2 regions of the Streptomyces rimosus genome follow, and region 2 is predicted to be linked to the other one. Evidence: riboswitches for the same ligand, from Rfam matches in the RefSeq annotation. Region 2 holds a riboswitch; the other holds the start of a gene.
The links. A riboswitch is a leader RNA that binds a small molecule or an ion and turns the genes downstream of it on or off. The one in region 2 is predicted to bind glycine.

Region 1 (10,613 bases), 5.2 Mb from region 2:
CGACGATCTGGAACCTGGCCTTCTGGGACGGCACCTCGGTGGTCTGGCCCGAGGCCGAGATACTGACCGGCACCACCATGGGCATCGTCCGGCGGCAGCTGGACCGGCTCGGCGTCCCCCAGCGCGTCCAGGAGGTCACCCCCGCCGACCTGCCGGGGCTGGCCGGTGCCGTGGTCATGAACTCCTGGACGCCGGGCGTGGCCGTACACCGGGTCGGGTCCGTGTCCGTACCGGAAGCACCGGACTTCCTGGAGCTGCTGCACCGGGCGTACGAGGCGGAGCCGCTGACCGCGCCCTGAGAGGCGGTGCGGGCGGCCGGTCACGGCAGGCGCGGCACCGATGTGCCGCCTCACCCGTATCCCAAACCAGTCCACTTATCCGCGATTGGCCTTACAGACGACCGAAGCGGCCCTCCTAGACTCCCCGCTATGAGGATCCGCATCGTTGACGCCTTCACCGACCGCCCCTTCGGCGGCAACCCCGCCGGAGTCGTGCTGCTCGGCGCCGCCGGTTTCCCCGACACCGCCTGGCTCCAGCAGGTCGCCGCCGAGGTCAACCTCTCCGAGACCGCCTTCGCCCACCCGCTGCCCGCGGGCGGCGACGCCGACTGGGCCCTGCGCTGGCTCACCCCGGCCGCCGAGGTGAACCTCTGCGGGCATGCCACTTTGGCCACCGCACACGTCCTGCACACCACCGGTGCCGCCACCGGCACGGTCCGCTTCGCCACCCGCAGCGGTGTGCTGACGACGACGGCCGACGACAGCGGCGCCATCACCATGGACTTCCCGACGGCCCCGCTGACCGAGGTCGAGGTGCCGCCGGTCGTGGCCGAGGCGCTGGGCACGGAGGTCCTCGGCGCGTACGACACCGGTGCGAACCTCGGCGACCTCCTCGTCGAGCTGGCCGACGAGAAGGCCGTACGGGCCCTGGAGCCGGACTTCGCGGCCCTCGCCTCGCCCGGCGGCCGCGGTGTGATCGCCACCGCCGCGGCCGAAGCGGCCGATTGTGGCTACGACTTCGTCAGCCGCGGCTTCTTCCCGGCCGTCGGCATCGACGAGGACCCGGTGACGGGCAGCGCCCACACCGCCCTCGCGCCGTTCTGGTCGGCCCGGCTGGGCCGTGACACGCTCGTCGGCCACCAGGGCCCGGCGCACCGCACCGGCCTCGTCCGTACCACGCTGCGCGGCGACCGTACGCTGCTGACCGGCTCGGCCGTCACCGTCATCGACGGCGAACTGCTCACCGCGCCCTGAGACTCCTCGCCACGCCCTGGGAACGGGGGCAGGGCAACGGGGGGCGGGGATCGGGGGCGGGGGCCGGGCCGTGTGGCCCGGCCCCCGCGCCGCCGTCCTCACGCCGTCGGCAGCCACCCCACCTTCCCCGCCAGCACCGCGTACCCCACGAACGCCACGGTGTCGATCAGCGCGTGCGCGGCGACCAGCGGCCCGACGCGTCCCCAACGCCGATACAGCAGTACGAAGATCACGCCCATGACCATGTTGCCGACAAGGCCGCCGATGCCCTGGTAGAGGTGGTACGAGCCGCGCAGCACCGCGCTCGCCGCGAGCGCCGCCACCGGGGTCCACCCGAGCTGCCCCAGCCGCCGCAGCAGGTAGCCGACGACGATGACCTCCTCGACCACGGCGTTCTGCACGGCCGAGGCGACCAGCACCGGCACCTTCCACCACACGCCGGGCAGCGCCTCCGGCACGACCGTGAGGTTGAAGCCCGCCGCCCGCGCGCCGAGGTACAGCAACAGGCCGCTACCGCCGATGACCGCCGCCACGCAGACGCCGCGGCTCAGGTCGAATCCGGGCCTGCGCCGGTCGAGGCCGACCGCCCGCAGGCCGCCGGCCCGCTCGCGCAGCAGCAGATGCGCCACCAGTGCCACGGGGACGAGCGCGGTGGCGATGCCGAACAGCTGCCACGTCAGATCGAGCCACGGGCGGCCCGGCGCCTGCGAGGAGTTCATCATCGCGGCCTGGTCCTTGAGACCGCCCGGCTTGGTCAGCGACCCGATGAAGCTGATGAGCGCCGACACGCCGCTGGCGCCGAGCGAGAGCGCCAGGACCAGCAGTGTCTCGTTGCGCAGGAGCCGCCGCGGCAGCCCGCCGTCCGCGCCGTCCCCCCGGCCTCCGTCCGGCTCCTGCCGCCCCCGGCCCGGGGATCCCGCACCGGTCACGGGACTCGCGTCCGACTGCACAGCTGCCTCCAGTTCCGCACTACGACGTTCCGCACCACCGCGGTATCCCACCACCGCGGTCCGCCGGTCGGTGCTTCCGCGCTGGAACGTCATAGCTTGCCCGACGCCGGCCGCGGCCGAGCGGTACGGGGGCGCCGGGCCGTCCAGGAAGGCCCCGGCGGGGGGCATGCGGAATCGCGTCGGGACGTGGCACATCGTTGACGGACGAGGACGAGCCGTATCCGGCCGTATACGCAGGCGAGCCTCTCAGCCCCGCCCCGCCGACACCGGCCTGGGCGCCCACTCGACGGGCCATGCGTGCACCGGCTCACCCGAGTGCATCAGCTCGCTGTACCGCCGGGTCATCGCCGCCAGCGCCGCGCCCCGGTCCAGGCCGCGGCCGAGCGCGTGGTGGTACGCGGCGGTCTGCCAGGACGCCCCGTTGACGCGGCGCCGGCAGCGGGCCTCGATCACGCCGAGGTAATGGTCCCGGTCGGCCGGTTCGACGCCCCAGGCGTCCAGCCCGTCGGCGGCCATCGGCAGCAGTTCCTGGCGTACCAGGCGTACGGCGGGAATCTCGGCGAGCCCGCCGGACCGGCCGCGGGGCCACTTCAGTACGGCGTCGATGCCCCGGCGGCACGCGGTGTCGAAGTTCTCGGCCGCGGTGGCGAACGGCAGGCGGGTCCACACCGGCCGCTGCTCCTCGGCCAGCGTGCGCACCAGCCCGTAGTAGAAGGCCGTATTGGCGATGACATCGGTGACGGAGGGTCCGGCGGGCAGGACCCGGTTCTCGACCCTGAGGTGCGGGACGCCGTCGGCCACGCCGTACACCGGGCGGTTCCAGCGGTAGACGGTGCCGTTGTGCAGGACCAGTTCGGCCAGGCTCGGTATGCCGCCCTCGTCCAGTACGGCCAGGGGTTCCTCGTCCGAGCGGATCGGCAGCAGCGGCGGGAAGAAGCGCAGGTTCTCCTCGAACAGGTCGTACGGGGCGTCGATCCAGCGCTCGCCGAACCAGGTGCGCGGGCGTACCCCCTGGGCCCGCAGCTCCGGCGGGCGCACGTCGGTGGCCTGCTGGAAGACCGGGGGGCGGGATTCGCGCCACAGTTCGCGGCCGAAGACGAACGGCGAGTTGGCGCCGACCGCTATCTGTACGGCGGCGATGGCCTGGGCCGCGTTCCAGACGGCGGGGAAGCGGCCCGGGGTGACCTGGAGGTGCAGTTGCACGGAGGTGCACGCGGCCTCGGGCGCTATGGAGGCGGAGGTGGAGACCAGCCGTTCCACGCCCTCCAGTTCGATCTGGAAGTCCTCGCCGCGCGCGGCGCGCATCTGGTCGTTCAGCAGGACGTAGCGGTCGATCTCGGAGAGGTTGGAGGCGACCAGGTCCTCGGCGGCCAGGGTCGGCAGAATACCGATCATCACGATACGGGCGGCCACCTCGGCGGCCTTGCGGTCGGCATAGCCCAGGCCGGTGCGGAGTTCTTCGGCGAGTTGATCGAGGACCCGTCCGGACAACCGGTGCGGCAGGATATTGACTTCCAGATTGCACTGGGCCAGTTCAGTCTGGAAATCACGGCTCGCGATGCGCTCCAGGACCTGGGAGTTCATCATCCGCGGCAGCCCGTCGGGACCGGCGAGATTCAATTCGATCTCCAGCCCCATCAGGTTCTTGGGGCGGTCGAACCGCTTCTCGTCCAGGAGTCTCCGCAATCCCGCCAGACACTCCCGCAGCTTTCTTCGATAGCGTTGCGGGTCGGTGAGGTCGATCCCGCCCGCCGCAACCTTCTCCCCCATCGAAGCGTCCCTCCTCGTGACGACGGGCCCGGCCCGGCGGGCCTCCCGGGACCCGCCACGGCGCCCGGTCCGCCGGTCTCCCCGGCGGCGCCAGGGGATCGCGCTACGGTCGATGATGCCCGGCAATCCGATCGATAACGCCTCGGACATGCGCCGGAACCGATAGGCTCGATCAGACACGAAGGCTGGCACATTCCGAGGGCATACCGCCCGGTTCGGAGATCGGATCGGCGCGTGGCAGTAAACGCCGTCGAGATCCGGAAAAAGACCGTCCGGATCCGGCCTACCGTGTTCACGACGGAATACGAGGCAGTCGCGCCGGGCACCGCACAAAGGCGCCGAAAACACCTCTCCGGCCGGCCCGGATTCCGCCTTGCCGACAATCTCCGGAGCGGCTAGACGAAACACTTGGTGAACACACGTCGTATAAACTTCGCTGACGAGGCAGAGAGTTGGCGCCCAGCGTCGCGGTGTTCCACCGGGGCTGCGGCAAAGCGGCTGAACCCCGCCGGGCCGACGTCCCCGATCGGCCATGTACTGGCGCTCTGTCCCCGACGCTGACGACGACGTCCGCACTTGCCCAGCACCACCGTGTCTCCCAAGTGAGAGGCGACCCACCATGCCGCTGCATGTTCCCCCTGCCCCCGCGCCCGCCCTCCGCAGCGTCCTCGCCGCCCTCGGTTCCCCCACCGCCGTGCGTGAGGCCCGCACCCCCGCCCTCCGTGCCCACCAGGGCCCCCTCACCCCCGAACTGCCCCTGCCCGTCCACGTGTTGGACGATGTCAGCCACCCCGCCGGCCCGCCCCGCACCCGGCTGACCGGCTGGCGCTTCCTGATCCGCGACGGGGAACGCGCGGTGGCGACCGCAGAGGCGATGCTCACCGCGGACGGCTGGGCCTTCTCGCATTTCTGCGAGGGCCCCTACGTCACATCGACCGAACGGGCACTGCGTCAGGCGGAGTCCGTACCGACTCCGTACCAGCCCCGGCTGCTGTCCGTGCCGGAGCTGTACATGCTCACTTTGTGGCTGCACCACGACGTCGGTGCCGACGGCGCCGAGGGCGTGCCCGCGCCGGGCGACGTCCTCGTACCACTGGCGCCGGCCCCGCCGGGCATCGCGGCGCACCGGCCGCACCGGGTGGCGGATCTGCTGCCCCGGCTGACCCTGCGCCTGGCCCCGGTACCGCTGCTGGGGTCACCGGCCTGAGGCTCCGCAGGGGGTTCTCCGCGGCGAGCGGCCGACGTCGTACCACCGCAACCGCGCACAGATGCACACCGTTCCACAGGTTCGCGCCCCGCGCCCTTTTGGACGCGGGGCGCTCCGCTGCGCTCACCCACGCGGAGTACGCGGCCGGGTCACTCCCAACGCCCCGTCAACGTCCCGTACTTGAAATGAACCGACCGCACGGGTGATGCGTCATTATCTAGTGAGTGCCGCTGCAGCCAAATCCCTGCGGAATCCGGCCCGTGGGGCAACACTGGTATCGACCTACTGAAACGGGGGAGCGGCCATGAGCATCGCGTCGAGCCGCAGGACGAATCAGACCACATCGCAGCGAAAGATCTCATCCATGTGCCAGCATCAACCACCGTGCCCGACCGCAGACTCCGCCGACCGGGAGGCCGCCCATCTTGTGGCGCACCACCCGGAGCAGGGCTGGAGCCTGCTGTGCAACGGTGTCCTCCTGTTCGAGGACACCGGTGAACTGCTGCCGGACGGCCAGGTCATCGCGCCGCACCGGGTGCTGGGCACACCGCACGTGGCCACCGCCGCCTGATCCTTCACGGGCGGCGCCACCGCGGGCGACCGCACAACACGGCACAGAGCACCGCACAACTCAGCACAACGGACAACAGGGCCCCCGGCGTCCACGCCGAGGGCCCTTCGCATGCCGCGCCGCCGTGAGCGGCGCGCCCACGGATCAGCTGTCGTACTCCTCCAGCGGCGGGCAGGAGCAGACAAGGTTGCGGTCGCCGAACGCACCGTCGATACGGCGCACCGGCGGCCAGTACTTCTCCGCCGCCTCGACACCGGCCGGGAAGACCGCCTCCTCACGGGTGTACGGGTGCGGCCACGCGCCGCTCAGCGCCCCCGCGGTGTGCGGGGCGTTGCGCAGCGGGTTGTCGTCCTTGTCCCACTCCCCCGAACCGACCTTGTCGATCTCCGCGCGGATCGCGATCATCGCGTCGCAGAAGCGGTCCAGCTCGTCCAGGTTCTCGCTCTCGGTCGGCTCGATCATCAGCGTGCCGGCCACCGGGAACGACATCGTCGGCGCGTGGAAGCCGTAGTCGATCAGCCGCTTGGCGACATCGTCGATGCTCACACCGGTCGCCTTGGTCAGCGGCCGTACGTCGATGATGCACTCGTGCGCGACCAGGCCGCCGGGGCCGGTGTAGAGCACGGGGTAGTGCGGCTCCAGGCGCTTGGCGATGTAGTTGGCGCCGAGCACCGCGACCTGGGTGGCGCGCTTGAGGCCCGCGCCGCCCATCAGCCGGACGTACGCCCAGGAGATGGGCAGGATGCCGGCGGAGCCCCACGGCGCCGCGGAGATGGGCCCGACGCCCGTCTCCGGGCCCGCGGAGGGCTGCAGCGGGTGGTTGGGCAGGTACGGCGCCAGGTGGGCGCGCACGCCGACCGGGCCGACGCCCGGACCGCCGCCGCCGTGCGGGATGCAGAAGGTCTTGTGCAGGTTCAGGTGCGAGACATCGCCGCCGAACTTGCCCGGCTCGGCGAGCCCGACCAGCGCGTTCAGGTTGGCGCCGTCCACGTACACCTGGCCGCCCGCGTCGTGCACCGCCGCGCAGATCTGGGTGATGTGCTCCTCGAACACGCCGTGCGTGGACGGGTAGGTGACCATCAGGACCGCGAGCTCGTCACGGTACTGCTCGATCTTGGCGTGCAGGTCGTCCGCGTCCACCTCGCCGTCCGCGCCGGTCTTGACGACGACGACCTTCATGCCGGCCATCACGGCGCTGGCCGCGTTGGTGCCGTGCGCCGAGGAGGGGATGAGGCAGACGGTGCGCTGCGCGTCGCCGTTGGCGCGGTGGTAGGCCCGCACGGCCAGCAGCCCGGCCAGTTCGCCCTGCGAGCCGGCGTTCGGCTGGATGGAGACCTTGTCGTAGCCGGTGACCGTGGCCAGCTGCTCCTCCAGCTCCGCGATCAGCGTGAGGTAGCCCTGCGCCTGCTCGACCGGCGCGAACGGGTGCAGCTGCCCGAACTCGGGCCAGGTGACCGGCTCCATCTCGGTCGTCGCGTTCAGCTTCATGGTGCAGGAGCCGAGCGGGATCATGCCGCGGTCCAGCGCGTAGTCCTTGTCCGACAGGCGGCGCAGGTAGCGCAGCATCGCGGTCTCGGAGCGGTGCTGGTGGAAGACCGGGTGCGTCAGGTACGCGTCGCCGCGCAGCAGCTCCGACGGCAGCGCGTCGGCCACGGCTTCGTCCAGCCGCTCGATGTCGGCCTGGACGCCGAAGGCGCCCCACACCGCGTGCACCTGCGCGCGCCCGGTGGTCTCGTCGCAGGCCACGCCCACCAGGTCCGCGTCGACCAGGCGCAGGTTGACCCCCGCCTCGCGGGCCGCTGCGACCACCTCGGCGGCCCGGCCCGGCACCCGTACGGTCAGCGTGTCGAAGTACGCGCCGTGCACGACCTCGACGCTGCCGGCGCGCAGGCCCTCGGCCAGGATGGAGGCGTAGCGGTGGGTACGGCGCGCGATGGCCGCGAGCCCGTCCGGGCCGTGGTAGACGGCGTACATGCCCGCCATCACCGCGAGCAGGACCTGCGCGGTGCAGATGTTGCTGGTGGCCTTCTCGCGGCGGATGTGCTGCTCGCGCGTCTGGAGGGCGAGGCGGTACGCCTTGTTGCCGTCCGCGTCGACCGAGACGCCCACCAGGCGGCCGGGCAGGCTACGGGCGAACTTCTCCCGTACGGCCATGAACCCGGCGTGCGGGCCGCCGAAGCCCATCGGCACGCCGAACCGCTGGGTGGTGCCGACGGCGATGTCCGCGCCCAGCTCACCCGGCGAGGTCAGCAGCGTCAGCGCCAGCAGATCGGCGGCGACGGTGACGACCGCGCCCAGCTCGTGCGCCCGCTCGATCACGGCGCGGGGGTCGCGTACGGCACCGGACGCGCCGGGGTACTGGAGCAGCACGCCGAAGACGCCGCGCTCGGCCACCTCGGCCGGTATGCCGTCGGACAGGTCGGCCACCACGACCTCGACGCCGGTCGGCTCGGCGCGGGTCTCGATCACGGCGATGGTCTGCGGCAGGCAGTCGGCGTCGACCAGGAAGACGCCGTCCTTGACCTTGCCCACGCGCCGCGCGAGGGCCATCGCCTCGGCGGCGGCCGTGCCCTCGTCGAGCAGCGAGGCGCCGGAGGTCGGCAGTCCGGTCAGGTCGGCGACCATGGTCTGGAAATTGAGCAGCGCCTCCAGGCGGCCCTGCGAGATCTCCGGCTGGTACGGGGTGTAGGCCGTGTACCAGGCGGGGTTCTCCATCACGTTGCGCAGGATCACCGGCGGGGTGAACGTGCCGTGGTAGCCGAGCCCGATCATCGGGGCGAGCACCTGGTTACGGTCCGCGAGCGCCCGCAGCTCGGCCAGCACCTCGGCCTCGCTGCGGCCCTGCGGCAGCCCCAGCGCCTCCGCACTCTTGATCACATCCGGTACGGCGGCCGCGGTCAGCTCGTCCAGCGATCCGAAACCGACCTGCGCGAGCATCTTGGCCTGGTCCTCCGGACCGGGGCCGATGTGCCGCTGCTCGAACGGGGTACCGCGTTCCAGCTCGGTCAAGGAGATGCGGTTGGTGGTCATCTGCGGGGGCCTCCTGGTCGTTTCGACCTCTGCGGGGCACCACGGCGCTGGTGCCCGGACGGCCTCCCCCTCTGTCATCGCAACCTGAGAGCTTCACCGGTTCCGCACGCGGCACCGGCTTTCACCGTCGGTGAGGAGGGGCTCCGGCGCTGTGCCCGTCCGTGGCCCGCCCTGCTTTCCAGAGTGACCTCGTCCATGCGGTACATGAGCCTGAGAGATTCCGGGGAGGAGTTGCTCCTTCGGCGCCCTCGCCATGATCGGCGAAGGACTCTCCCGCATGGGGTCGACAGCCGTTCGCCAGCCTACCAGCGCGGCGAACGGGCGTTCCTTCGAGTGGCCGGGGCATGAAATGTGCCGTTTGGTAGTTGTCACAAGGCAGTTGCGACCACATGGAGGGACCGTGCAGACCGATATCGATCCCCGCAGCTTGATCGGCCGCAAGGCGTTCGACAAGAACGGAACCAAGATCGGCACCGTCGACGAGGTGTACCTGGACGACGCGACCGGAGAACCGGAATGGGCGGCCGTACGCACCGGGATCTTCAGCCGGGACGCGTTCGTGCCCCTGGAGCCCAGCGATCTGGTCGACGAGGTGCTGCACGTCCCCTACGACCGCAAGCTGATCAGGGATGCGCCGGACTTCGGGGTGGGCCGCCACCTCTCGCCGGAGCAGGAACTACAGCTCTACCACCACTACCGGCTGGACATCCCGGCCCCCGATTCCGTCTCCGGGCCCGTCCCCGGCTCGGACGCCGCGCGGGCCGACACGGAATTCGGGAGGGTGGCGGGGGCGGAGGACTGAGGGGCGGGGGCCTTCTGGTCAGCTCCCTTCTGGGCGGGGTCCTTCTGGGCAGGGCCCTCCTGTGCGGGCCCGGTGGATGGCTCGGCCGGCCCGCCCACCAGCGGCAGCGGCTCGCCGGGGCGCAGCGCCGGGTCGTCCACGGGGAAGGTGCGCACCCGGCCGGGCCCGGACCACGGCTGCTCGAACCGTACGGTCACCCGGCCGACACCGCTGCCCTGCACCCAGCCGGCGCCGTGCTCCTCATGGATCACGTCCAGCCCGGGGAGCCAGCGCCGGGGCCGCTCGGGCTCGTCGGCCGCCTCCCGGGCCGCCTCCGCCGCCACCCGGCGCTCCCGCTCGGCCTCCTCTTCGGCCGCCTTCTCCGTCGCGAGCTGGGCGAACAGGTCCTCCTGGGTGAAGTCGGCGAGCCCGGTCACGCCCACGCCCAGCAGCCGTACGCCGCCCGTCGTGTCCACCAGGTCCAGCAGCCGGGCCGCCGCCTCCCGCACCACACTCGGGTCGTCGGTGGGTCCGCGCAGCGTCTCCGACCTGGTCAGCGTCGAGAAGTCGTAGTTACGCACCTTGATCACGACGGTCCGGCCGGAGCGCCCGGCCGCCCGCAACCGCTCCACGCACCGGTCCGCCAGCCGCGTCACCTCGGCCCGCACCCGGGTCCGGTCGGTCAGGTCCACGTCGAAGGTGTCCTCGACCGATATGGACTTCGCATCCCGCTCGGCCACCACGGGCCGCTCGTCGCGGCCCAGCGCCATGGCGTACAGCCCGGTGCCGTGCGCCTTGCCCAGGAGGCGCACCAGCTCCGCCTCCCCCGCCTCCGCCGTCTCGGCGATCGTGTGGATGCCCGCCCGGCGCAGCGTCTCGGCCGTGGCGGGGCCGACGCCGGGCAGCGTACGCACCGTCATCGGGCCCAGCAGCTCCCGTTCCGTCCCCGGCTCGATGACCACCAGGCCGTCCGGCTTGGCCTGCTCGGACGCGATCTTGGCCAGCATCTTGGCCCCGGCCAGGCCCACCGACCCGGTGAGCCCCGTCGTGC
Region 2 (10,613 bases):
ACGCCTGCCACTGCTTCTTGGCCTCGGTCAGGTCGAGGTTCTCACCGTTGTACTTCTGCGGGTACAGGTCGAACTTCTGGTACCCGGCGAGGTCGGTGGGCAGCACCGTGGAGGCGATCTCACCGCGGATCGGCCCGCCGAGCGCGGTCTGCACGGCCTTCTTGTCGATCGCGTACTGCACGGCCTTGCGGCACTCGGGCTTGTCGAACGGCGCGACCTTGGAGTTGATCGCCACATAGGACAGGCGCTGGCCGAGCGCGTTGTCGGTGTTGCCCTTGTCCTTGGTGTTCGTCAGGAGCTGGGCCTGGGTCTGGGCGTCCACCCCGCGCCCCGCCATGTCGATGTGGGTGTTGCCCGCCTTCAGGTCCTTGTCGATCGTCGACTGGGCGACCTTCATCTTCAGCACGATCTTGTCCGGCAGCTGCTTGCGCAGCGGGTCGGTCGCGGCCGACCAGTGGGGGTTACGGGAGAGGATGACCTGCTTGCCCTCCTCGTAGGTGTCGAACTTGTAGCTGCCGGAGGAGACGATGTTCTTGGTGTAGTCCGCGCCCTTGTCCTTGGCCTGCGGCACCGGTGCCGTCTGCGGCGCGCTGACCAGGTAGTCGAACTCGGCGAACGCCTGCTTGAGGTGGAAGACGATGGTCTGGTCGTCCGGGGTCTCGATGGACTTCAGACCTTCCTTGCTGTCGTCCTTGTACGGGCCCTTGTAGCCGCCCTCGTTGTCCTGGAGGTAGGTCTGGAAGTAGTTCGGGCCGAGCGAGAGGATGTCGCGCGCGAAGTTGCTGCGCTCCACCGCGTACTTGACGTCCTTCGAGGTGATCGCGGTGCCGTCGCTGTACTTGAGGCCCTTGCGGATCTTGTACGTCCAGGTCTTGTTGCCGTCGCTGGACTTGCCCATCGACTCCGCGAGGTCGGGCACCAGCTCGTTGCCCTTGGCGCCGGGGCCCGGCTTGAAGGTGGTGAGCGCACGCGCATACAGCCGGCTGAAGTTCCAGACGTAGGCGTAGTACGTGTTGCCCGGGTCGAAGGACTCGGGGGCGTCGCTCATCGCGTAGGTGAGCGTGCCGCCCTTCTCGTCCGAGGCGTTGACGATGCCCTTGGTGGCGGCGTTCGCCTCCGCCGAGCCTCCGCCCGAGCTCTTGCCGCTGCAGCCGGACAGCAGGAGGCCCGCACTGGTGAGGGCCGCGATCGCCGCGACCGGGACTGACCTTCGCATAATGGTCGGTTTCCCCTTCGTTGGTCGGAAACTTGGGTGGGGGCCTGCCGGGCGCGGGCGCCCGGCGGTGTCAGCGGCTGCGCGGGTCGAGCGCGTCCCTGAGGCCGTCACCGAGGAGGTTGAACGCCAGCACGGTGATGAAGATCGCGAGGCCGGGGACGATCATGTACTGGGGGTCGACCTCGTAGTACTTGACCGCCTGGTTGAGCATGCCGCCCCAGGACGCCTGGGGCGGCTGGATGCCGACGCCCAGGAAGCTCAGCGCCGCCTCGAAGAGGATGTTGGAGGGGATCAGCAGCGTCGAGTAGACGATGATCGGTCCCACCAGGTTCGGCAGCAGCTCCCGGAAGAGGATGAACGGGCCGCGGGCGCCCATGCCGCGGGCGGCGTCCACGAACTCCCGCTCGCGCAGCGACAGCGTCTGGGCCCGCACGATCCGGCCCATATAGGGCCAGTTGAAGAAACCGATCACGAAGATCAGGACCGAGATGTGCAGCGGCAGCCCTTCGAGCCCGAAGGCGCCGCCCTGGAGCGAGGCGGAGATGGCGATGGCGAACAGCAGCAGCGGGAAGGCCAGGAAGACGTCCATCAGCCGGCTGATCAGCGCGTCCACCCGGCCCCGGTAGAAGCCGGCCACCACGCCGAGCACGGTGCCGATGGCCACCGACAGCAGCGTCGCGCCGAACGCCACGATCAGCGAGACCCAGGAGCCCTCCAGCACCCGCGCGAACAGGTCGCGGCCGAACTTGGGGTCGACGCCGAACGGATGCTCCCAGCTCATGCCGCCGAAGTCACCGCTGGGCAGGGTGGTGTTGGGGTCGATGAGGTCCCGGTTGGGGCTGTTGGGGTCCAGGCCCAGCCAGCCCTGGATCGGACGGGAGAGGGCGGCGACGAGGATCAGCAGGATGACAACGATGGCACCCGCTACCGCGACCTTGTCGCGCTTGAACCGCAGCCAGGCGATCTGCCCGAGCGAGCGGCCCTCGATCTTCTTGCCCTCGACGCCTTGCAGCACCGCTTCCGGCTGCGCCTCGGCAGCCGCCCCGGTGGTCTCGATCGGTGCGGTCACGGTGCCTTTGACCCCTCTCGGCCGGCGCCGCCGGCCCATGCGCGCCGCGGTTGCGCGGCCTGGTTCACATCACTGGTGCAAGTGGTACATCTGAAGCAACTGGGAGAAATCTGAAACAGCTGGAGCAACTGGTGCAGGTAGTGCGGGCGTTGCAGAAACAGGTGTTGCAGGTGTTGCCGATGGTGCGAACGTCGCGGAAGGTCACGCGACTGACGAGCGGATGGAACTCGCGTACGACGGGGACCGAAGCCCTCTGCTGCGGGAGTCTTCATCCGACTTGCGATCACTCACCAGCCCTGACCGGGAATGGATGCGCAACTGTGATGTGAACCACGGATTTCCGTTATACGGACATCTGCCGCGACTGAGCGGGGCGCGCGGTCCGGACCAGAGGTCAACTACCGGACGCGGCAGGCCATTTCGGGCCGGGAGGAACCGCCAGGAGCCGGACGCCACCGGCGGAAGCACGGGAAACCACCCGGACCGGGACGGGCGGGGCGGGGTGGGCAGCGGGGCGTGCGGCGGGAGCGGTGCGCCCGGGGCGGTGCGCCGGGTTCAGTACGGGCGCGGGTAGCCGTAGCCGTACGCCGGGGCCGGGGCCTGGGCGGGTGCCGGGCCCGCCGCGTAGGCGTCCCGGTCGAAGAACGGCCGCGCGTTGGCCCGCATCCACATGCCGACCGGGTCGTACTCGTCGTTCATCGCGACCGTCGAGACGGGCAGCCCCTCCGGCACCGCGCCGATGGACTGCTGGATCATCAACCGCACCGAATCCACGGCCGGTTGGCCCGTGTCGTACAGGTCGAGGCCGATGGCCAGGTACGGGGCGCCGAGGGCGGGCTGCACCCAGGCCCGGCGCAGCGAGCGCACGGCGGGCGTACGGTGCGCGTTCTGTCCCAGCAGGGCGTAGAACTGCGGGATCTCGATGGCCGGTTCACAGATCCGCAGCGGCCCGGCCGGCAGCCGGTCCAGGCCGCCCGCGATACGCCGCAGGTCCAGCCACGGGATGCCGACACCGCCGCCGGGGGCGTGCGGGTTCAGCCACAGGCCCCAGCGGTCCGGGAAGAGGGTGGCCGCGATGTCGCGGCCGTAGACGACCTCGTGGGCGCGGTTCCAGCCGCTGGCGGCGAGCTCGGGGGCGGAGGTCACGCACGGCGCGTAGCCGAGCCCGTCGACCTCCATGTTGCCGTACTGCGCATCGGGCGAACCCGGCTGGCCGTGCCAGAGCAGCATCCAGACCTGGCCGGCGGCGAGCGCCTGCAGCAGCGCCTCGTAGGCGTCGTACCGGCCGGGCGAGACCTGCTGCAGCATCTGCTCGACCTGCCCGGCCGCCGCTCCCTGATGCGCACCCGCGCTCACGTGGTCCGTCCCTTCTGTCGGCAGGCACGTGGGGTACGCCTGCCGGTTGCACCAACAGCTTAGAGCCTGCGTCCGGACCCCGGTCGGATCAGCACATGCCGCTTGCGTCCGCCGGACGCGGCCCGGCCGGGGCGGGCGGCGGACGGGGCCGCCCGCGGCGCGGATACGGCCGCTACGCGTGCTCGCGCGAGTAGAAGGGGCGGACCCGCTCCAGCATCCAGTCGGCGACCGGATCGCCCTGCGCGAGGTCCAGCATGACCAGTTGTACGGGCCAGGTCAGCGGTGTCCCGCCGAGGGCCCGGCCGAGCGCCCCGGTCACGGCGTCCCGTACGGCCGGATCGTGCGGCGCGACGGCCGCGGCGTCCACCTGGACGCCGACGAACAGCGCGGGCGCGTCCCCCTCGACGCTGGCCAGCGCGCGGCGGGCGGTGACGACGAAGCCCGCGGCCGAGAACTCCAGCCCGGCCGCGGCCAGGAAGTCCACCGGCTCCTCCTGCCAGTCCGGCTCGAACAGCCGGACCCGGGCGCCGCTGGGCGCGCCGGGGTGTTCGAGGCGGTCGGTGCGGCACAGTTCGGCCACTGCGTCGGGCGGCAGCGGCACGCCGACGGTGCCCTCCGGGTTGACCGCGATGCCCATCAGCGGGGGCAGGCCGCGCGCGAACTCGGCGGCCGGCGCGACGGTGTAGGACAGGTTCGGCCCGGCCACCCTCAGGAACTCCTGCTCGGAGCTGAAGACCGGTACATAGGCGGCCGAGCCGATCTCGACGGTCGGCAGGTCCAGGCCCGCCCGGCCCATGCCGGCGCTCTCCGGGCCGCCGCCCTTGGGCAGCGGCACCCATATCCGGCTGCGCCCCAGCACCTCGATGATGCGGGCGCCCGCGCCGGGCGCGCCCACCGAGGCGGCGAGCACCTCCTCCAGTTCGTTGGCGGGCCACCCCAGCTGCGGTATGCCCTGCTCCGGAAAGTCCATGTCCACCCACCCGCTTCGTACCGCGCACCGCGCCTTACTCGGTCGAAGACCCTAACGCCACCAGGCGGGCGGCGGCCTGACGCGTCCGGATGACCACCGAACGCACGCGAGCGGTTGCGGACCGTGCACACCGCTCCGAAGGTGGCTCCAGGGTGATCTTGCCCTGCCGTTCCTACAGAAAGGCATGTCTCCTGATGGCAACGCACCGGACCGTCCCCGCCCTCGTCAGCGCGGCCGCCGCCGGCGCCCTCGCGCTCGGCGCAACGGCCCCAGCGAGCGCGTCGGACGGCCCCAAGTCCCATGAGCGCAACCAGAGCGTCATCGTCGACGACATCAGCCGGCTGGCGGACGCCTCGGCCGAGCTGGCCGAGAAGTCCGCCGAAGCGCGCGGTCACTCCGTGCAGGTCAGGGCCGCGCGGACGCGGCTGGACACGGTTTTGGCCGACGCCCAGCGGCTGGCGGAGATCCTGAATACGGACTCCGACCGTTCGGTGTCCGCCGACACCGTGCGGCTCGGGCTGGTGTCGCAGGATCTGCGGGTGAAAATCGACGAGCTGACCGGCCGTCGGGCCCCGTCGCCGGAGGAGCCCGCCGACCCCATGAGCCGGACCGGGCAGCTGACCGAGTCGGTCTCCCGGTCGGTCGTGGACATCTTCAAGATCCTGGGCGTGGACAAGGTGGTCGGCGACCTGCGCCAGCAGCCGGCCGACGGGACCGCCGCGCAGCCCGCCAACCGGCCGGTCCCCCAGCCGTCGGGACAGCCGGCCGACGAGTACGAGACGGACGAGCAGCCCGCCGCCCAGCCGAAGGCGCCGACCAGCGACCCGCAGCCGCCCGCCGCTCAGGCGCCGAGGCAGCAGCCCGCGGACGGGGAGCAGCGCCCCGCCGGCACACAGCAGCAGCCGGCCGACGCACAGCAGCCCGCCGCGGAAGCGCCTCAGCAGCAGCCCGCTGAGGCCCCCCAGCAGCAGGGCGCCGGCTCGCTGCTCAACTCGGTGCTGTCGCTGCCCACGGTGCTCATCAAGGCCCTGGGTCTCTGAATCGGCCCGGCAACCAGCGTCCGGAGGAGGCGCAGATGCGGGAGATACGCCACAGCTAGGACCGGTCCTGACGGGCCGTACGGAACGTTCCGTACGGCCCGTCAGGCGTACGTCCGGGTGCACCTCCAGAAATCGGGCGTACCGTCAGAAACTCGGCACGCTCACTCGAAGCCGATCCGGCGCAGAGCGCCCGCCGCCGGACGGTCCAGCAGGACCGCCGAGGTGAAGCCCGCGGGGAGCCGGGCCGCGCGGGCACGGGCGGCCAGGCGGCGTACCGCGCGCCGGTGCCGGGCGAAGGCGTAACCGGAGACGCCGCGCCCGCGCGAGCGCTGCCCGGAGAGCGCGACTTCAGGCGGCACGTCCAGCAGCATCAGGTGCAGCCCGCGCCCGCCCCGCCGGGCCTCGCGCGCGAGCCAGCGGCGTACCCACGCGAGCGTGCCGCAGTCGTGCACCACCACGCTGCCGCCGGAGCGCAGGGCCCGCCGCAGGCCGAGGTAGTGGGAGGCGCGGACCAGCGGCCGGTAGAGCGCGTACGGCAGCCGGCGCAGCCTGCCGCTTTCCCAGCGCTCCCGTACGTCCTGGGAGTCGACGCGGTGCACGACGGCGCCCTGCCCGTCGGCGGCGGGCACCACCCGGAGCATGAGCGTGCTCTTGCCGCTGCCCGGCAGGCCGGAGACCACCACGACGTCGCCCGCCGCGAAGTGCAGCTCGGCCGCCTCGCGCGGAGCGTGCCCGTCCCGGAGATCGACGACCTCCACCGCCGCGTCCCGCGCCCGGCCGGGCCGTACCACCCCGAGCGGCAGCCGCCGGGGCCCCGGGACGGCTCCCGTCGCTTCCGGCACACAGCCCGGGGGCACGCCTCCCGGACTCGTCGCGAGTACGGCCTGCCTGTGCACCGTGATCCCCTCCCGGTCCGGTGTCGTCCCCCGGGGCTGTGGTCCGTCCCCGGCCGGGACGCAGCCCCTTACCCGCAGAGTGTCAAGAAAAGGTAATGCGCTTCAAGGGAATCCCACGATCAGTACGGTCCCGGGACACTGTCGTGACGCCCCGGCGAACACCGGTACGACCAGGGCTCCTGTATCCGGCGATCCCGTGCGATGATGTGCGCGCCCAGTGCGGGACCGCGCCTCGGCGCGCGCGTCGCCGTACGGGTGCCACGCTCAGCCAACTGCATACCGGCCGCTTGAATCCGCGCGGGAGAGTCCCCGGCCGCCACGGCGGGGCGCCGAAGGAGCAAGTCCTCCCTTGAATCTCTCAGGCCCCGATACCGCGCGGGCGAGGCAGATCTGAAAAGCGGGCCGCCGTGGTGTGGCTCCACCCAAGGTGCAAACCGGGGCCGGCGAGGGCCTTCCGGTGAACCTCTCAGGTTCCGATGACAGATGGGGAGACCGTCCTGTCACCCATGCCCGGGAGCCATCACCATGACGCAAGCCCCCCGCCGGACCGCGCTGGACGCCACTCATCGCGCCCTCGGCGCGACCATGACCGACTTCGCCGGCTGGGACATGCCGCTGCGCTACGGCAGCGAGCGTGACGAGCATGTCGCCGTGCGGACCCGCGCCGGTCTCTTCGACCTCTCCCACATGGGCGAGATCACCGTCACCGGACCGCGCGCCGCCGACCTGCTGGACTTCGCTCTGGTCGGCAACATCGGCGGCGTGGCCGTCGGCCGCGCCCGCTACACCATGATCTGCAACGCCGAGGGCGGCATCCTGGACGACCTGATCGTCTACCGCCTCGCCGAGACCGCGTACATGGTCGTCGCCAACGCCGCCAACGCCCAGGTCGTGCTGGACGCGCTCACCGAGCGGGCGGACGGCTTCGACGCCGAGGTGCGCGACGACCGGGACGCGTACGCGCTGCTCGCCGTACAGGGACCCGAGTCCGTCGGCATCCTGAAGTCCCTGTCCCCCAAGCACTCGGCTCCGCTCGTGCAGGGAGGTGCCCCCATCGCCGACCTGGACGGCCTGAAGTACTACGCCGGGCTGCCCGGCACCGTCGCGGGCGTCGAGGCGCTGATCGCCCGTACGGGCTACACCGGCGAGGACGGCTTCGAGCTGTTCGTCCGCCCGGCCGACGCGCCCGCCCTCTGGGAGGCACTGACCGCCGCGGGCAAGGACGCGGGCCTGGTGCCGTGCGGCCTGTCCTGCCGGGACACCCTGCGCCTGGAGGCGGGCATGCCGCTGTACGGGCACGAGCTGACCACCGACACCACCCCGTTCGACGCGGGCCTGGGCCGGGTCGTGAAGTTCGAGAAGACGACGAACGGCGGCGACTTCGTGGGCCGCGCCGCGCTGGAGGCGGCCCGGGACCGGGCCGAGGCCAGCCCGCCGCGCAAGCTGGTCGGGCTGATCGCCGAGGGCCGCCGCGTGCCGCGCGCCGGGTACCCGGTCGTGGGCCCGGACGGCGCCGTGATCGGCGAGGTCACCTCCGGCGCCCCCTCCCCCACCCTGGGCAAGCCCGTCGCGATGGCGTACGTGGACGCCGCGCACGCCGCGCCCGGCACCGCCGGTGTGGCGGTGGACATCCGTGGCACCCACGAGCCGTACGAGGTCGTGGCGCTGCCCTTCTACAAGCGCCAGAAGTGACGCGCGTACCACCGTCCACGACGCGCCCCCGTCTCATCTGTCAAGACCCTTGCACCGAGCACGCCACCGCATCCAGGAGAATCAAGACATGAACAACCCCCAGCAGCTGCGCTACAGCAAGGAGCACGAGTGGCTGTCGGCCGCCGAGGAGGGCGTCTCGACGATCGGCATCACCGAGCACGCCGCCAACGCGCTCGGCGACGTCGTCTTCGTGCAGCTCCCTGAGGTCGGTGCCACGGTCACGGCGGGCGAGACCTGCGGTGAGCTGGAGTCGACCAAGTCCGTCAGTGATCTCTACTCCCCCGTCGACGGCGAGGTCACGGAGATCAACGAGGACGTCGTCACCGACCCCTCGCTGGTGAACACCGCCCCCTTCGAGGGCGGCTGGCTGTTCAAGGTGAAGGTCAGCGGCGAGCCGGACGACCTGCTCTCGGCCGACGAGTACACCGCCTTCACCGGCTGACCCGCCCACCCGCCGCCTGGCGGGGCCGTGCGCCCCGCGAACCCCAGGAAGAGTCATGTCGCTTCTGAACAGCTCCCTCCACGAGCTCGACCCGGACATCGCCGCCGCCGTCGACGCCGAGCTCCACCGTCAGCAGTCCACCCTCGAAATGATCGCGTCGGAGAACTTCGCCCCGGCCGCCGTCATGGAGGCCCAGGGCTCGGTCCTCACCAACAAGTACGCCGAGGGCTACCCGGGCCGCCGCTACTACGGCGGCTGCGAGCACGTCGACGTCGTCGAGCGGATCGCCATCGACCGCATCAAGGCACTCTTCGGCGCCGAGGCCGCCAACGTGCAGCCGCACTCCGGCGCGCAGGCCAACGCCGCCGCGATGTTCGCGCTGCTCAAGCCGGGCGACACGATCATGGGGCTGAACCTCGCGCACGGCGGGCACCTGACCCACGGCATGAAGATCAACTTCTCCGGCAAGCTCTACAACGTGGTGCCCTACCACGTGGACGCCGAGAGCGGCCAGGTCGACATGGCCGAGGTCGAGCGGCTGGCCAAGGAGACCCGCCCGCAGCTGATCGTGGCCGGCTGGTCGGCGTACCCGCGCCAGCTGGACTTCGCGGCGTTCCGCCGGATCGCCGACGAGGTCGGCGCGTACCTGATGGTCGACATGGCGCACTTCGCCGGCCTGGTCGCGGCCGGGCTGCACCCCAACCCCGTGCCGCACGCCCACGTCGTGACCACCACCACGCACAAGACCCTCGGCGGTCCGCGCGGTGGTGTGATCCTGTCCACCCAGGAGCTCGCCAAGAAGATCAACTCGGCGGTCTTCCCGGGCCAGCAGGGCGGCCCGCTGGAGCATGTGATCGCGGCGAAGGCGGTGTCCTTCAAGGTCGCGGCGAGCGAGGAGTTCAAGGAGCGCCAGCAGCGCACGCTGGACGGCGCCCGCATCCTCGCCGAGCGCCTGACGCAGCCCGACGTGACCGAGGCGGGCGTCTCGGTGCTGTCCGGCGGCACCGACGTGCACCTGGTCCTGGTGGACCTGCGCGACAGCGAGCTGGACGGCCAGCAGGCCGAGGACCGCCTCCACGAGGTCGGCATCACGGTCAACCGCAACGCCGTCCCGAACGACCCGCGGCCCCCGATGGTCACCTCCGGCCTGCGGATCGGCACCCCGGCGCTGGCCACCCGCGGCTTCCAGGCGGAGGACTTCCGCGAGGTCGCCGACATCATCGCCGAGGCGCTGAAGCCGTCGTACGACGCGGACGCGCTCAAGGCCCGGGTGACCACGCTGGCGGCGAAGCACCCGCTGTACCCGTCGCTGTGACACACGTCATGCGGCGCGCGGCGGGGCGCCTCCGTGGCGCGTCCGCCGCGGCCGTATGACGCCGTTGCGGTACGCGGCCGTATGACGCCGTTGCGGTACGCGACTGTGTGATGCGGCTGCGGTATGCGGCTGTGTGACGCGTTTCATGAAGTACGCCCCGCGGGGTACCGCCGAGCCGGTGTCCGCGGGGTGAACAGGCCGTACGTCCTGGGGCGTTGACCCCGGGCGTACGGCTTTTCCGTCCGCCTTACGGTGATTTCGCGCCACATAGGCTGAGACCGGCCCCTCAATGGCGCGGGGCCCTTCGCACCACAGCAGGGCCGGGCCCCTCGCACCTCGGCAGCCGGGCCCTTCGCGCCACAGCAGGACGGAACACGCACGGCAATGGACATGACCGCGGGCAACCGCACGGGGATGGGCCTCTTCGCTCTCATCATGATCGGCATCGGCTCGATCTTCGGCTCCGGGTGGCTCTTCGGGGCCGGCGCGGCCGCCCAGGTGGCCGGACCCGCGGCGCTGGTGGCATGGGTCATCGGCGCGGTCTTCATCGGCATGATCGCGATGTGCTACGCGGAGGTCGGCTCCGCGTACCCCAT

Region 1: linked by a shared signal. The riboswitch ahead of gcvP (aminomethyl-transferring glycine dehydrogenase) and the one ahead of gcvT (glycine cleavage system aminomethyltransferase GcvT) in region 2 are both predicted to bind glycine.

The regions. Positions count from the first base shown of each region.
Region 1 is NZ_CP023688.1:8,137,902-8,148,514, reverse strand. It holds gene CP984_RS35720 (aminotransferase class IV family protein) at 1-299, shown strand, start outside; gene CP984_RS35715 (PhzF family phenazine biosynthesis protein) at 429-1,253, shown strand; gene CP984_RS35710 (CPBP family intramembrane glutamic endopeptidase) at 1,352-2,107, opposite strand; gene CP984_RS35705 (glutamate-cysteine ligase family protein) at 2,450-3,973, opposite strand; gene CP984_RS35700 (hypothetical protein) at 4,593-5,180, shown strand; gene CP984_RS35695 (DUF5999 family protein) at 5,545-5,751, shown strand; gene gcvP (aminomethyl-transferring glycine dehydrogenase) at 5,896-8,781, opposite strand; glycine riboswitch at 8,970-9,067, opposite strand; gene CP984_RS35685 (PRC-barrel domain-containing protein) at 9,182-9,583, shown strand; gene CP984_RS35680 (DNA polymerase IV) at 9,475-10,613, opposite strand, start outside.
Region 2 is NZ_CP023688.1:2,903,369-2,913,981, forward strand. It holds gene CP984_RS11770 (ABC transporter substrate-binding protein) at 1-1,216, opposite strand, end outside; gene CP984_RS11775 (ABC transporter permease) at 1,287-2,285, opposite strand; gene CP984_RS11780 (enhanced serine sensitivity protein SseB C-terminal domain-containing protein) at 2,841-3,641, opposite strand; gene CP984_RS11785 (enhanced serine sensitivity protein SseB) at 3,814-4,611, opposite strand; gene CP984_RS11790 (hypothetical protein) at 4,806-5,651, shown strand; gene CP984_RS11795 (AAA family ATPase) at 5,813-6,547, opposite strand; glycine riboswitch at 6,836-6,931, shown strand; glycine riboswitch at 6,932-7,040, shown strand; gene gcvT (glycine cleavage system aminomethyltransferase GcvT) at 7,073-8,239, shown strand; gene gcvH (glycine cleavage system protein GcvH) at 8,328-8,702, shown strand; gene glyA (serine hydroxymethyltransferase) at 8,758-10,017, shown strand; gene CP984_RS11815 (APC family permease) at 10,402-10,613, shown strand, end outside.